One region of the Vreelandella sp. H-I2 genome, then DNA from elsewhere that is predicted to be linked to it. Evidence: riboswitches for the same ligand, from Rfam matches in the RefSeq annotation. Region 1 holds a riboswitch; the other holds the start of a gene.
What was found. Region 1 has a riboswitch for thiamine pyrophosphate ahead of ACUVOF_RS07045 (sodium:solute symporter). Riboswitches for the same ligand answer to the same signal wherever they lie in the genome.
Positions count from the first base shown of each region.

Region 1 (6,030 bases):
AGATAAAACTTCCTTGGCTTAACCACCCTGGAAGGATGGCTCCCAGCAACCCTGCAATGCCTCCTCCAATGGCCGCAATAGGCGTCATTCGTTGCCACAAGCCCAGCAGCACCGGCACTACAATGGCCGCACACAGTAAGTCAGCAATGAGGAACAGCCGCAATACCGATAACCCTTGCAAAGCAATCACCACAACGGGAATCATCAATAAAATCGTCACCCATCGGGCAGCAACGAGTGAAACGCCCTGCTGCTCGCTGCGCGCCACGATCAGGGAAGCAATACCGTTTTGTAACGTATCAACGCTAGAAGCCACCAACGTAACAGCGAGCACTAAGGCGGGCAGCGTCAACCAGACGGGTGCATCGATAAGCAGTGCAAAAAACGGCATCGGCGGTTCGCCTAGTGGCACATCGCGCATAGCGGCCAACATACCCAGACCGCCAATTACCATCACGACCACCACCGTCATTGCGCCGCCTAACCATGCCCCGCGCCCCAGGCTTTGATTGTCTTGTGCAGCCCAAACGCGTTGCCAATAGCCTTGGTGAAACAAGTTCGCTGCGGTGACTGCAATCACCAGCGTTAACGCCACACTAAGCGCATCAGTAACAGGAATAGAAGGTAAAACAGCCTCATTAGGAAGGGCAGGCAGTCGCCACAAAGCCATACTGCCTACCGCCAAGAGTAGTGCCAGCAATAACCAGGCCTGCCAGCGGTCAGTGGCAAGGCTGGCGCGTAGCCCTCCAACCGCTGTATAAACCAGCGTGGTGAGGGCCACACCCATAATTACCAACGCGGGCGGCACATCGGAAAGCAATGCGGTGATTGCACCGATAGCGGTTAGCTCAGCCGCCAAAAAACAGGCCATATAACCGACCGATACCAGCGTAACCCAGCGCCGAACGCCCGAGCCATAGCAAGCTTCAGCAAACTCTGCGATGCTGCGTCCCTCAGGCAGGGCACGGCGGATTTTAGGCCCATAAAGCCCTAAGACAAGGAATGGGAGTGCGGAACCTAACGCATAACCTGACAATGCGAGCGGGCCAACAAAAGCACCAATTTCAGGGGGAGCAAAGAGTATCCATGCCCCCATGCCGGAGGCAAGAAAGGATAAACCAAGGGTAGAAGCTGTTTGCGAATTGCGCGCGGTGACATAGTCATCAAGCGGGCCATCCACCCAGCGAGCCCGCAGGCCTAAAAAAGCAAAGCAGCATAGTGCCGCGCCAAGCACAGCTGATGTTAAGTAAAGCATGTCGCGCTTCCTCCGCCGGTACGAACCGGATCAGGTTCCAGGGTCTGCGCAATACGCATTCTCAGCCCTTGCTAACAGGGCTCCCCTGGCGACAGTGAATGTAGGTACTTATTATAGCGACTATTTTTCAAATGCTATTTTAAGGAATGTGTCGAAACTATCCTCAATCAAAATCGCACCTTAGTAAAGTTTAAGATGAGTTGGCAGCAACCTAACGTGGCACACGCCCCATTAGATAGAACTCTTCATTGGGTGGAGTGCCCGCTAAAGTGACTAGTCGATTCGATAAGCTGAAAAACGCCGCGATAGCACCTATGTCCCAGCAGTCCTCTTGGCTAAAGCCTACTTCCAGCAAACGGGAGAACCACTCATCCGTCATTTCACCTACATCGATGGCGCAGTGAATAGCAAAATCAAGCATCAATCGGTGGCGCTCACTGATTGGCGCAACGTGATGGTTAACAGCCACTTGGTCAGCAAGTAGCGGGTTTTTACTGTATATGCGCACCAACGCACCATGAGCTACCACACAATACAAGCAATGATTACGCGCGCTGGTGGCGACCACGATCATCTCTTTCTCAGCTTTGCTGAGCGAGTCTGACTCCCGCTCCATTAATGCGTCATGATAGGCAAAGAAAGCGCGAAACTCAGCAGGACGATGGGCCAACATTAGGAATACATTAGGCACAAACCCCGCTTTCTCCTGAACGGCCAAAATGGCAGAACGAATGTCTTCCGGCAAATCATCCAGCGTTTCAGGCATATTAAAACGACTTATTGTTGCAGACATAACCACCTCTTTATTGTTAAATTTACTTATCTCACTAAAATGGCTTAGCCGGTGCGTAACAAAAAGCTAGCTTAGCGTCTTTTTTTTAGCAGCTCTGCTCGCCATACTGAATTAACGTTCTGTCATAAAAACCACGCTCTACTCTTTAATAAACAGTTCGTTCAAAGGGACACTGTCATGAGTCATAACGAAGCCAAGGAACATACTCCCGGTCGTCTAAACGAACTGTTTGCTGACCCTTACCGGGCGTTTGAAAATGATACAGACGAGCGTCAACTGCATATTCGTATCATGCTGCATATGTTACTTGCCCGCCCTATGGCACGTGGGCAAATGACACTAAGGGTTATTCATGGCTGGGAAAATGGCAGTTGCGAGCCAACCGACTTACAGCACATAGACTATACCCTAAATGGCGTCTCTGACTTCAAACGCGCAGTACAAGACTTTACCCACGCCTCTAAGCACAATACCCCGCTACCGGCCGATAATGATGCTCTTCTCGCCGCACCGCTCGCCGATGCGATTGCTGACGCAGAAGCAGAAGGCCAATCACTCGCTACCGACATTCGCGAAACCCCAGCACACTGGCCAGCATTTGAGGGGGGATTAGCCCTATACACGCTGTTCAAAATGTACCACCGACTGGTTTATGGCGAAGATGACACCTACCGCTGCTCGCAATGCATGACACCGCTTGGTTTGCGCGAAATACACGAATTCCATCTTGAAGAGGGTGAATTTGCGCTCCTAGCACCCCCAGCCCCGCACTTCATGAGCGAGCTTTCCTTGCTGGTTCTGCATGAAAGCCAGCTCGCCCCCATTGAGCAGTTGCTTGAAGAGAGCCTGCCACTGTTTGATAATTTCTAACCTACTAATTTACAAGTTAGTAATAACAGCCCTGCTTTCGACGGCCTCTAAGGTCAATTGGCCCCGCTTAAAGCGGGGCCAAGGTGTATCACTTCATTTGGTTTGATTTATCACAGCGAAATAGTGCTATTAATACCACTAGAAACATTTTCCGGTTCAAACCATCGCGCCGTCACGGTTTTCGTTTGTGTCCAGAAAGCGATCGCTTGTTTACCATTAGGCCCTAAATCGCCAAGCTTAGAAGCCCGCGAGCCGGTGAAACTAAAGTAAGCGACCGGTACTGGAATCGGCACGTTAATACCAATTTGGCCCACATCGATGTCAGTTTCAAAACGACGAGCAACCCAGCCTGAGTTAGTAAAGATGGAGGTGCCGTTACCGTTGGGGTTGGCGTTGATAAAAGCGATCGCTTCATCGAGTGTTTCAACACTGACCACACACAGAACAGGCCCAAAAATCTCTTCGCGATAAATGGCCATATCCGCGGTCACATCAGCAAACAGGGTTGGCCCTACGAAGTTACCGTTAGGGTAGCCGTCCACGTGAATGTTGCGGCCATCGACCATCAATTTGGCGCCCTCTTTTTCGCCAGCATCGATTAACCGCAGCACCCGATCACGGGCTGCTGGTGAAACCAACGGGCCCAAGTCTGCATCAAGCTGAGTACCAGGCCCTACTTTCATTTTTTGGGCCGCTTCAACGATGTCGTTCAACCACGCTCGAGCGTCACCCACGAGCACGACCACCGAGTTCGCCATACACCGCTGACCAGCGGCACCGAATGCTGATCCCAACAAATTGTTGATTGCTTGACTTCGGTTAGCATCGGGCATAACCACACAGTGGTTTTTAGCCCCCATCATCGCCTGCATCCGCTTACCTGCTGCTGCCGCACGGTTATAAAGCAGCGAACCCACGTGGGTGGAGCCAATGAACGAAAGCGCTTTGATATCTTGGTGATCAGCAATTTGATTGGCCACATCCGGGCCACCATGCACCACGTTGAGCACGCCCGGTGGGATACCTGCTTCATGGGCCAACTCAACTAAGCGCATCGTTGAGCTAGGATCTTGCTCTGATGGCTTCAGAACGAAGGTATTGCCTGTGGCAATCGCCAACGGGAACATAAAACACGGCAGCATAATGGGAAAATTAAAAGCGGTGATGCCTGCGCCTACCCCCAGCGGCTGGTGCATGGTGTAAACATCCACCTCGCTGGCAGCATTTTCAGCCAGCTCACCCAACTGCAGCGAGGTAATCGAACAGGCGTGCTCAACCACTTCCAAGCCACGACCGACTTCACCTTCCGCATCCGGCAGTGTTTTACCGTGTTCTTCGGTAATCAGCGCCGCAAGTTCTGCAGTATTGTCGCGAATCAGCGCCTGCAGCTTGAGCATAATGCGCATGCGCTTGCCCAAGGGAACCTTACGCCACTCTTTGAACGCCTCTTTGGCGCTGTGGATAGCACGCTCTACTTCGTCAGCGCTGCAAAACGGCACGCGAGCCACTACCTCTTGGGTAGCCGGATTGACCACGTCGCGCCACTCCTGGCTTTGCGACTGCACTGGCTGGCCATCGATATACATAGGAATTTCACGGACGGACATAGCGTTGCTCCTGTTACATTTGTGATTATTATTGAAAAGCCATGGCTAAAAACGGCGATTAAAAGCCGGCTGTTAAAAAGATTGTAGTTGCAAACCAAGTGCACAGGGTATAGCAGCAAGTTGACGTAAACGTCAACTAGGTATGATTGAGTAAACAGAATCTGGCGCAAGACGTCAATTAGCCTTTTTATAGAGATGTGGCGCAGGACTTATGCGTCGGCAAGTGGATACTGACTAACAGGTCGTTTATTCGACTCGCCGACGCGCAACCACGCCGACGTTGCTCCGTTCAAAACGTCGTTCCATTCAAAACGTTGCTCTATTCAGAACGATGATGAGCAATGGCCGAAACATCGGCTAGCAGTTGAGTCGAAGTGATGCCTTTTGGTGGGCTAACTAGCGGAGCTACCGTTTAGACTGTTTCGTAGGCAGCCTTAAGACGATAAAACTCTTCTACAATAGCGGCCATTTCATCCGCGTCGTAATCACACAGGCCGCTTACCACTAACTTCTTAGAGCCAACCCCGACGTTTTCACCGGCGGACTCAATAGAGAACTCCAGCCGCGCATCGGCTCGCTTGCCGCTAACCTCTAATGAAGATTGATTCAACGTCAAACCTGGGGAAAAGCCATCCAACCGCTCAAGTGAGAATCCCATGCTATCGTAGATCACCAGTGGCCGTTTAGGGTTAAACATGACCCCATGTTGTTCCATTAGCGGTTTAAGATAGTGTGGAAAATTCTTGCCCGAAAACGCGACATAACAGCGAGCAAACGCTTCCACCACAGCCGGATCGTGGGTAATGTCCCCACTACGCACAACCTGTAAGTAGCATTTACCGCTCTCATCGCAGACATGTATTGTTCCATCATCTGCTTCGCTAAACTTAAGCGGCGTGTCAGCCCCCACCATGTTGGTGAAGCGAAATTCCATTTGCCGCGACAACCCGAACTTCGTAAGTACCAGAACAAACAGTAAGTCACCGGGAACACAAAAACGACGTGCATCCGGATTATGAATAGGGTTGTAGTCACCAGCCACGCCTTTGGCGAAGTGGCTGGCCTGCTCTGCGGAGATCACTACATACTCTCCGCGCTGCGTGTAAAAATCCTTGAACATGGCGTTTGTAGCCTGCCTAGCGTTGAAATCGAAAACCCGTCACTGCCCAACGCCGCGCATAATGCCATAAAACACGCCCCAACAGGAGTCATCTGCTAGGGAAGCCACTATGCCAGACGCGGACACTCGTAAAAAACGCCTCCCCCGCCTGCTATTGAGGTTGTTGGTTGGCTTGCTGTTTATCCTCCTTATCTGGGTAGTTGGCAGCTATTGGCTGCTTAATAGCCAATGGCTACCCGAGCGCATCTCCCAATTTGAAGGCATTGATATTCGCTGGGAACAAGGCGCCAGCCAGCACCCTGGGCGCTGGGAAGTAGAGGGGCTCTATCTAGCCCGTGAAGATGACATATTCCCTATCGCGATTGAGGCTGAACGTGCCACTCTT
Region 1 is NZ_JBRAMC010000002.1:538,364-544,393, reverse strand. It holds gene ACUVOF_RS07045 (sodium:solute symporter) at 1-1,255, opposite strand, end outside; TPP riboswitch at 1,245-1,352, opposite strand; gene ACUVOF_RS07040 (peroxidase-related enzyme) at 1,467-2,048, opposite strand; gene ACUVOF_RS07035 (hypothetical protein) at 2,226-2,918, shown strand; gene ACUVOF_RS07030 (CoA-acylating methylmalonate-semialdehyde dehydrogenase) at 3,029-4,525, opposite strand; gene ACUVOF_RS07025 (DUF3581 family protein) at 4,938-5,645, opposite strand; gene ACUVOF_RS07020 (hypothetical protein) at 5,755-6,030, shown strand, end outside.

Region 2 (6,030 bases), on a different contig from region 1:
GCCGCCGGTAACAGCGGCTGCGCTGCGGCAGCGTGCCAGGCACCCGTTCCAAAGCGGATAGCAAAGTCGAGCCCTTCAGCAGCAATATCCGCGCGGTTGTTATGGGTGGAAATACGCAAGTCGACAAACGGGTACTGCTGCTGAAAATCGCCTAACCTCGGTAGTAGCCAGCCAACGGCAAAGGTCCCTACTACGCCGACATTTAGTATTTCTCGGTAGCTACTCTCGCCCACTCGGCCCAGCGTGTGCGATATCTGGTCAAAAGAACTCTTCAATACCGGCAGCAGCAGCTCTCCCTCTTGGGTAAGCATTAACCCTCGCGGCAAGCGGGTGAATAGCGATACCTTCAGTTGGGTTTCGAGCAGCTTAACCTGATGGCTAACTGCTGCCTGGGTTACATGAAGCTCTTCTGCCGCTCGGGTAAAGCTCAAATGCCTGGCCGACGCCTCAAAAGCTCGCAGGGCCTTCAACGGCAGATAGGGACGCACCACCTTACCCCCAAATTTTTCTAATGGCTTATGCAAAATATCGCTGTTTGTGAATTGCCGCCGCGCGCCGTAAGTTAGCCACTGTCACGCTTTTCGGGCTGGGGATACCCACCAGCTTTCTCACGACACTCACCACAACAGGAACTTGGTATGCGTAAGATGTTAGCAGCAAACTCCGGCTTTATCATGGCGGGTTCGCTTTTACTCAACGGCTATTCATGGGCATCCGGCACGCCTGAAAGCACCGATATTGAGGCGCTGGTGAACGATACTATCGCGCCTTTGATGGCCGAGTATCGTATTCCAGGCATGGCGATTGCACTGAGTATCAACGGCCAGCAGCACTACTTTAATTATGGCCTCGCCAATCAAGAAGCGGAGATTCCGGTCACTGATGAGACACTGTTCGAATTAGGTTCGATCAGCAAGGTTTTCACAGCAGCACTCGCTGGCTACGCCCAGGCTAGCGGCGCGCTATCGCTTTCCGACCCGGCCAGTCGCTACCTACCGGAACTTGAAGGCAGCGCCTTCAATAAAATCACGCTGCTGGAACTGGGCACTTACACCGCGGGCGAGCTTCCGCTGCAGTTCCCAGAAGCGGTGCTAAGCGAAGAGGCAATGATTGACTATTACCGCCAATGGCAACCTGAATCCGCCCCTGGCAGCCACCGGCTCTATTCCAATCCGAGTTTGGGCCTGCTCGGTTATCTCGCCGCACAAAGCCTTGAACAGCCCTTCGAGATGGCGATGGAGGAGGCGCTGTTCACCCCGCTAGGGCTTGAGCATAGCTACTTTCAGGTGCCCGAAGCGCAGCAGGCGCACTATGCCTACGGTTACTCAAAAGAGGACGAGCCCATTCGGGTAAACCCCGGCATGCTGGATGCCCAAGCCTACGGTTTGAAATCGACAGCTGCTGACGTGCTCTCTTTTGTGGAAGCCCACCTGAACGATACGGCACTGGACGAACCCCTACGCCAAGCCTTGACCGCTACGCGCACAGGCTACTTTAACATTGGCAAGATGACCCAGGGCCTGGGCTGGGAAAGCTACGTCTACCCGGTGGCGCTTGAGCAGCTACTGGAAGGCAATTCGCTTGAGATGATTTTAGAACCCAATCCTGCCAACCGCTTAACGCCCCCATTGGCCCCTAGGCAAGAGGCGCTTTATAACAAAACCGGCTCAACCAATGGCTTTGGCGGCTATGTGGCCTTTGTGCCCAGCGAGCAGATCGGTATTGTGATGCTGGCTAACCGTAACTATCCCAATGGTGCCCGCATAGAGGCAGCACACCACCTTCTTACCGCGCTGACGGAAGCCCCCTGAGACTCTCTCGTTTAGTGCAGCCTGGTGCCGCCATTGGCGGCATTTTTTATTTCTGGAATGCTACCAATACAACCGAAAGTTGCATTTCTTGCTGTCAATAAGGAGACTATTACTCCTCCCCGATACTTACCTTCACTGCGAAGAGCCCGTTCCCATGCGTCTAAACGCCGATTTTAGCCACTTTGCCTGTGTTACCCCCGAAGAGTATCAGTGGGTCGATTCCCCCAGTGTGGGGGTTGAGCGCATGATGTTTGACCGAATTGGTGATGAAGTTGCCCGCGCGACCAGCCTTGTCCGCTATGCGCCCAATACGCAGTTTGATCGACATACCCATGGCGGCGGCGAGGAGATTCTGGTGCTGGAAGGTGTGTTCGCCGATGAACATGGGCGCTACGCGGCGGGCAGCTACTTACGAAACCCCATTGGTACCGGCCATACGCCCCAGATTGGCGAGGAAGGCGCGCTGATTTTTGTCAAACTGCATCAGTTTGACCCCAACGACACGCTACAGCTGGCGGTGCCTGCCCATCGGCTTCCCTGGCAGCCTGATCGGCGCCCGCGCATTGCCTACAAGATGTTGCACACCTACAAGCAAGAGCGCACTAGCCTGGAACGCTGGTCGGCGGGTACCTCTATTTCCTATCCCACATTGCTGGGCGGCCTGGAGTTTTTGGTTCTGGAAGGCACGCTTAGCGATAATGAGCAAAGCTACACTGCAGGCACCTGGTGCCGCTACCCGAGCGGCTCAGCACCGGCATTAACGGCCGGTGATCAGGGCGTCATGATGTACCTCAAACGCGGCCATCTGCCAGCGGCTTAGGTTCGCGACAGGCCCAGAAATGGCAGAAGTGTGAGGGCCGCAATAAGTCCTACGGCCAACAGCACCATTAACACCTGCAGCGGGTGGGCAGCTAAACGGCGCCACAAGGTTTCTGCCTCGCCCCGTTCAATCGCTGCTTGATGCTCACGCTGAGCGCGCTCTAGGCGCTCCGCTTGGTAGGCGTCTAACACCGCGATGGCAGCGTCGTGCTGGTGTGGGTTGCGCAGCCAGATAGCATCGACCCCCAAGCGGAAAAAGCCCGCCTGGGTTTCATAGGTATCAAAGCCATGAGCGGCTAACAGGTCACGCACTTCCATGGCTTCTTCGTCGGTTACATGGCGCAGCCGGAACAGTAGTTTAGCCATTGATAGGCCTCATGAATCGCTCTTCCCCACCATCAAGTCCGCTTGAATCACTTCGATCCAGTAGCCATCCGGGTCTTTAACGAAGATAACATCTTTCATCTTGCCCTGGTCGGCGCGCTTGACGAAAGTAACATCGTGCTCGTCGAACCACGCCTGGGCCGCCGTTAAATCCGGCACGTTAAAACAGATATGCCCAAAGCCTTGCGGTTCGGCATTGCCATCGTGATAGGCGAAATCGTCCTGGCTTTCGGTTCCCCAGTTGTGGGTCAACTCTAACAGTCCTTTCTGGCTGAAGGTCCAGGCGGTACGCGCTTGTGCATCATCTGGCACGTTATCGCTTGGCTCTAGGTTGGCTAAAAAATAGAGCGAGAACTGCATCTCTTCAAAATCCAGCCGCCGCATTACCTGCATACCAAACACTTTTGAGTAGAACGCCAATGCTTGCTCGGGATCTTTTACCCGCAGCATGGTGTGGTTTAAACGAAACCCTTGGGTTTGCGGGGGCGTATCGACGACACCAGGATGCTGCTCACCTTGAAAACTCATCACGCTCTCCTGTCGCTGAAGTGGATCGTTAACGGCTTATACCGCTTAACATGGGGGCTGAGACGCCATATTTCCACCCACTTCCCTCGCCCTGGTCTTTACAGGGCCAACGCAGCCAAGGATAGTAATCGTTCGGCAGGGGCGCTCGCCGTTATTGGCGAGCTGAGAAGAACCCTTTGAACCTGAACCGGATAACACCGGCGTAGGGAGTCGTGGTACCGCTTACCACCTCCCCGCCGGGAGGATGCTATGACCCTACCTCCGCTTGGCGATTATCTTGCGACGCTACGTACAGCGACACCGTTAGTCCATTGCATGACCAATTATGTCGCCATGAACAGTACGGCCAATTTGCTGTTAGCCACCGGTGCGTCACCCGCCATGGTGCATGCGCCAGAGGAAGTGGCTGAGTTCACCGCTATTTCTACCGGACTCTCGATTAACATCGGCACGATTTCTTCCCACTGGGCCGATGCCATGCTGACCGCCACGGCAACCGCTGAACAGCACGCTATCCCCTGGGTGTTAGATCCCGTTGCCGTTGGCGCTACCCGCTATCGTCAAATGCTCTGCGCGAAGCTGCTTGCCTCTAAACCAAGTGTCATTCGTGGCAATGCGTCTGAAATTCTTGCCCTTCACGGCTTAGCGGGCCAGGGGCGTGGTGTGGATTCAACAGCCCCCACCGAGCAAGCTATCAACGCAGCGATAGCGCTGGCAAAGCATCACGGCTGTATTGTGGCGATGACGGGCGAAAACGACTGGGTAACGGACGGTACACAGCATTACCGTATTAACGGTGGCCACCCATTAATGCCGCGTGTCACCACGTTGGGCTGTGGGCTCAGCGCGTTAGTTACAGCGTTTGTAGCGGCCAATCGTGACAGCCCATTAGGGGCAACCATTGCCGCGCTGGGCTGCTTTGCAGTTGCTGGCGAGCGCGCGGGTGACGTAGCCCAGGGGCCAGGCAGCTTTCAGGTCGCACTGTTGGATGCGCTTTATCAGCTTACCACTGACGATCTCACTACCCATGCGCAGTGGGAGGCAATTCATGGCGTTTGATCTCTCGCTTTATTTAGTGACCGATGCAGCACTTTGCGATGATGTTGGCGTGGAAAAAACGGTTGAAGCGGCAGTAAGAGGCGGTGTCACCATCGTCCAACTACGTGATAAGCATGCCAGTGATGAGCACATGATTGCTCAAGCCAAGCGGCTAAAAACGCTGCTGGCAGGCACCGGTGTGCCACTGATTATTAACGACCGTTTGCAGGTAGCGCTGGAAAGCCAAGCAGACGGCCTGCACGTCGGCCAGAGCGACGCTGCCGTGCATGAAGCCCGCATCGCGATGGGCAAGGATGCCATTATCGGCCTGTCGATAAACACCCTCGCCCAGTTACAAGCCGCCCCGGTAGAGCTACTGGATTATGTGGGGCTTGGCCCGGTCTTCGCCACCGTTAGCAAACAAGACCACGCTCAACCCATTGGCTTTGATGGACTCGCGCAATTAGCCAACGCCTGCCCGCTGCCTAGTGTGGCTATCGGTGGCTTGAAAGCCGAGCACGCCGAGCGCGTCAGAACGGCTGGCGCGCAGGGCTTAGCGGTAATTTCGGCTATTTGTGGTCAACCTAGCCCTTATCAGGCAGCGCGCGCTTTTCAGGCTGCCTCGGCAACATGAACCAGTTAGAGCACATCGTTGCCTTTGTGCGAGTAGCCGAGCTGGGTAGCTATACCCGGGCTGCTGAAGCGCTGGATATTTCTCGCACGCGGGTATCGCGCCAAGTCATGGCGTTGGAAGAATCACTCGGCGCAAGACTGATACAACGTACCACTCGACGGCTACATCTCCCCGAGGCAGGAGAGCGCTACTTAATGCGCGCCCAAGGGATACTGCAAGCGCTTGATGAAGCCGCCGTCGAGGTGGGCCAAGGTACCAGTGATGTGCGCGGACGGCTGCGTGTCAATGGGCCGATGAGTTTTGGCACCCGCTACCTAGCGCCACTCGTCGCCCAGTTTATGCACACCCATCCGGCACTAGAAGTGCGCCTGGATTTAAACGACCGCCGTGTCGACCTGCTGGAAGAGGGTTACGACGTAGCGATTCGTATCGGCAGCTTGCCCGACTCCAGCCTAGTGGCACGACGCCTTGCCCGCTGCCGTTTGCTGTTTTGTGCCTCACCAGCGTATCTTGCCAGCCACGGTGAACCCAGCAGTGTTAAAGCACTTTCTGAGCACCGCTGTTTGCGTTACCGCAGCGGCCAACAGAGCGCTGACTGGCAGATCGCCACGCAGTCATTGACGGTCAACGGCCCGCTGGAAAGCAATAACGGCGATGTATTGACCCACGCCGCAGAAGCTGGCTTGGGTATCGCACAGCAACCCAGCTTTCTGGTGACAGATAGTATCGCCAGCGGGCGCTTAGTACCGATTTTAACCGATGAGCCAGTGGTGCGGCTCGATGTCCATGCCCTCTACCCAGCCCGGCGCTACTTGC
Region 2 is NZ_JBRAMC010000006.1:128,669-134,698, reverse strand. It holds gene ACUVOF_RS15805 (LysR family transcriptional regulator) at 1-488, opposite strand, end outside; gene ampC (class C beta-lactamase) at 639-1,811, shown strand; gene ACUVOF_RS15795 (cupin domain-containing protein) at 1,966-2,631, shown strand; gene ACUVOF_RS15790 (DUF6164 family protein) at 2,628-2,996, opposite strand; gene gloA (lactoylglutathione lyase) at 3,006-3,542, opposite strand; TPP riboswitch at 3,670-3,768, shown strand; gene thiM (hydroxyethylthiazole kinase) at 3,792-4,601, shown strand; gene thiE (thiamine phosphate synthase) at 4,591-5,214, shown strand; gene ACUVOF_RS15770 (LysR substrate-binding domain-containing protein) at 5,211-6,030, shown strand, end outside.
Region 2: it holds a riboswitch for thiamine pyrophosphate, as region 1 does, so the genes downstream of both, thiM (hydroxyethylthiazole kinase) here and ACUVOF_RS07045 (sodium:solute symporter) in region 1, are expected to answer to the same signal.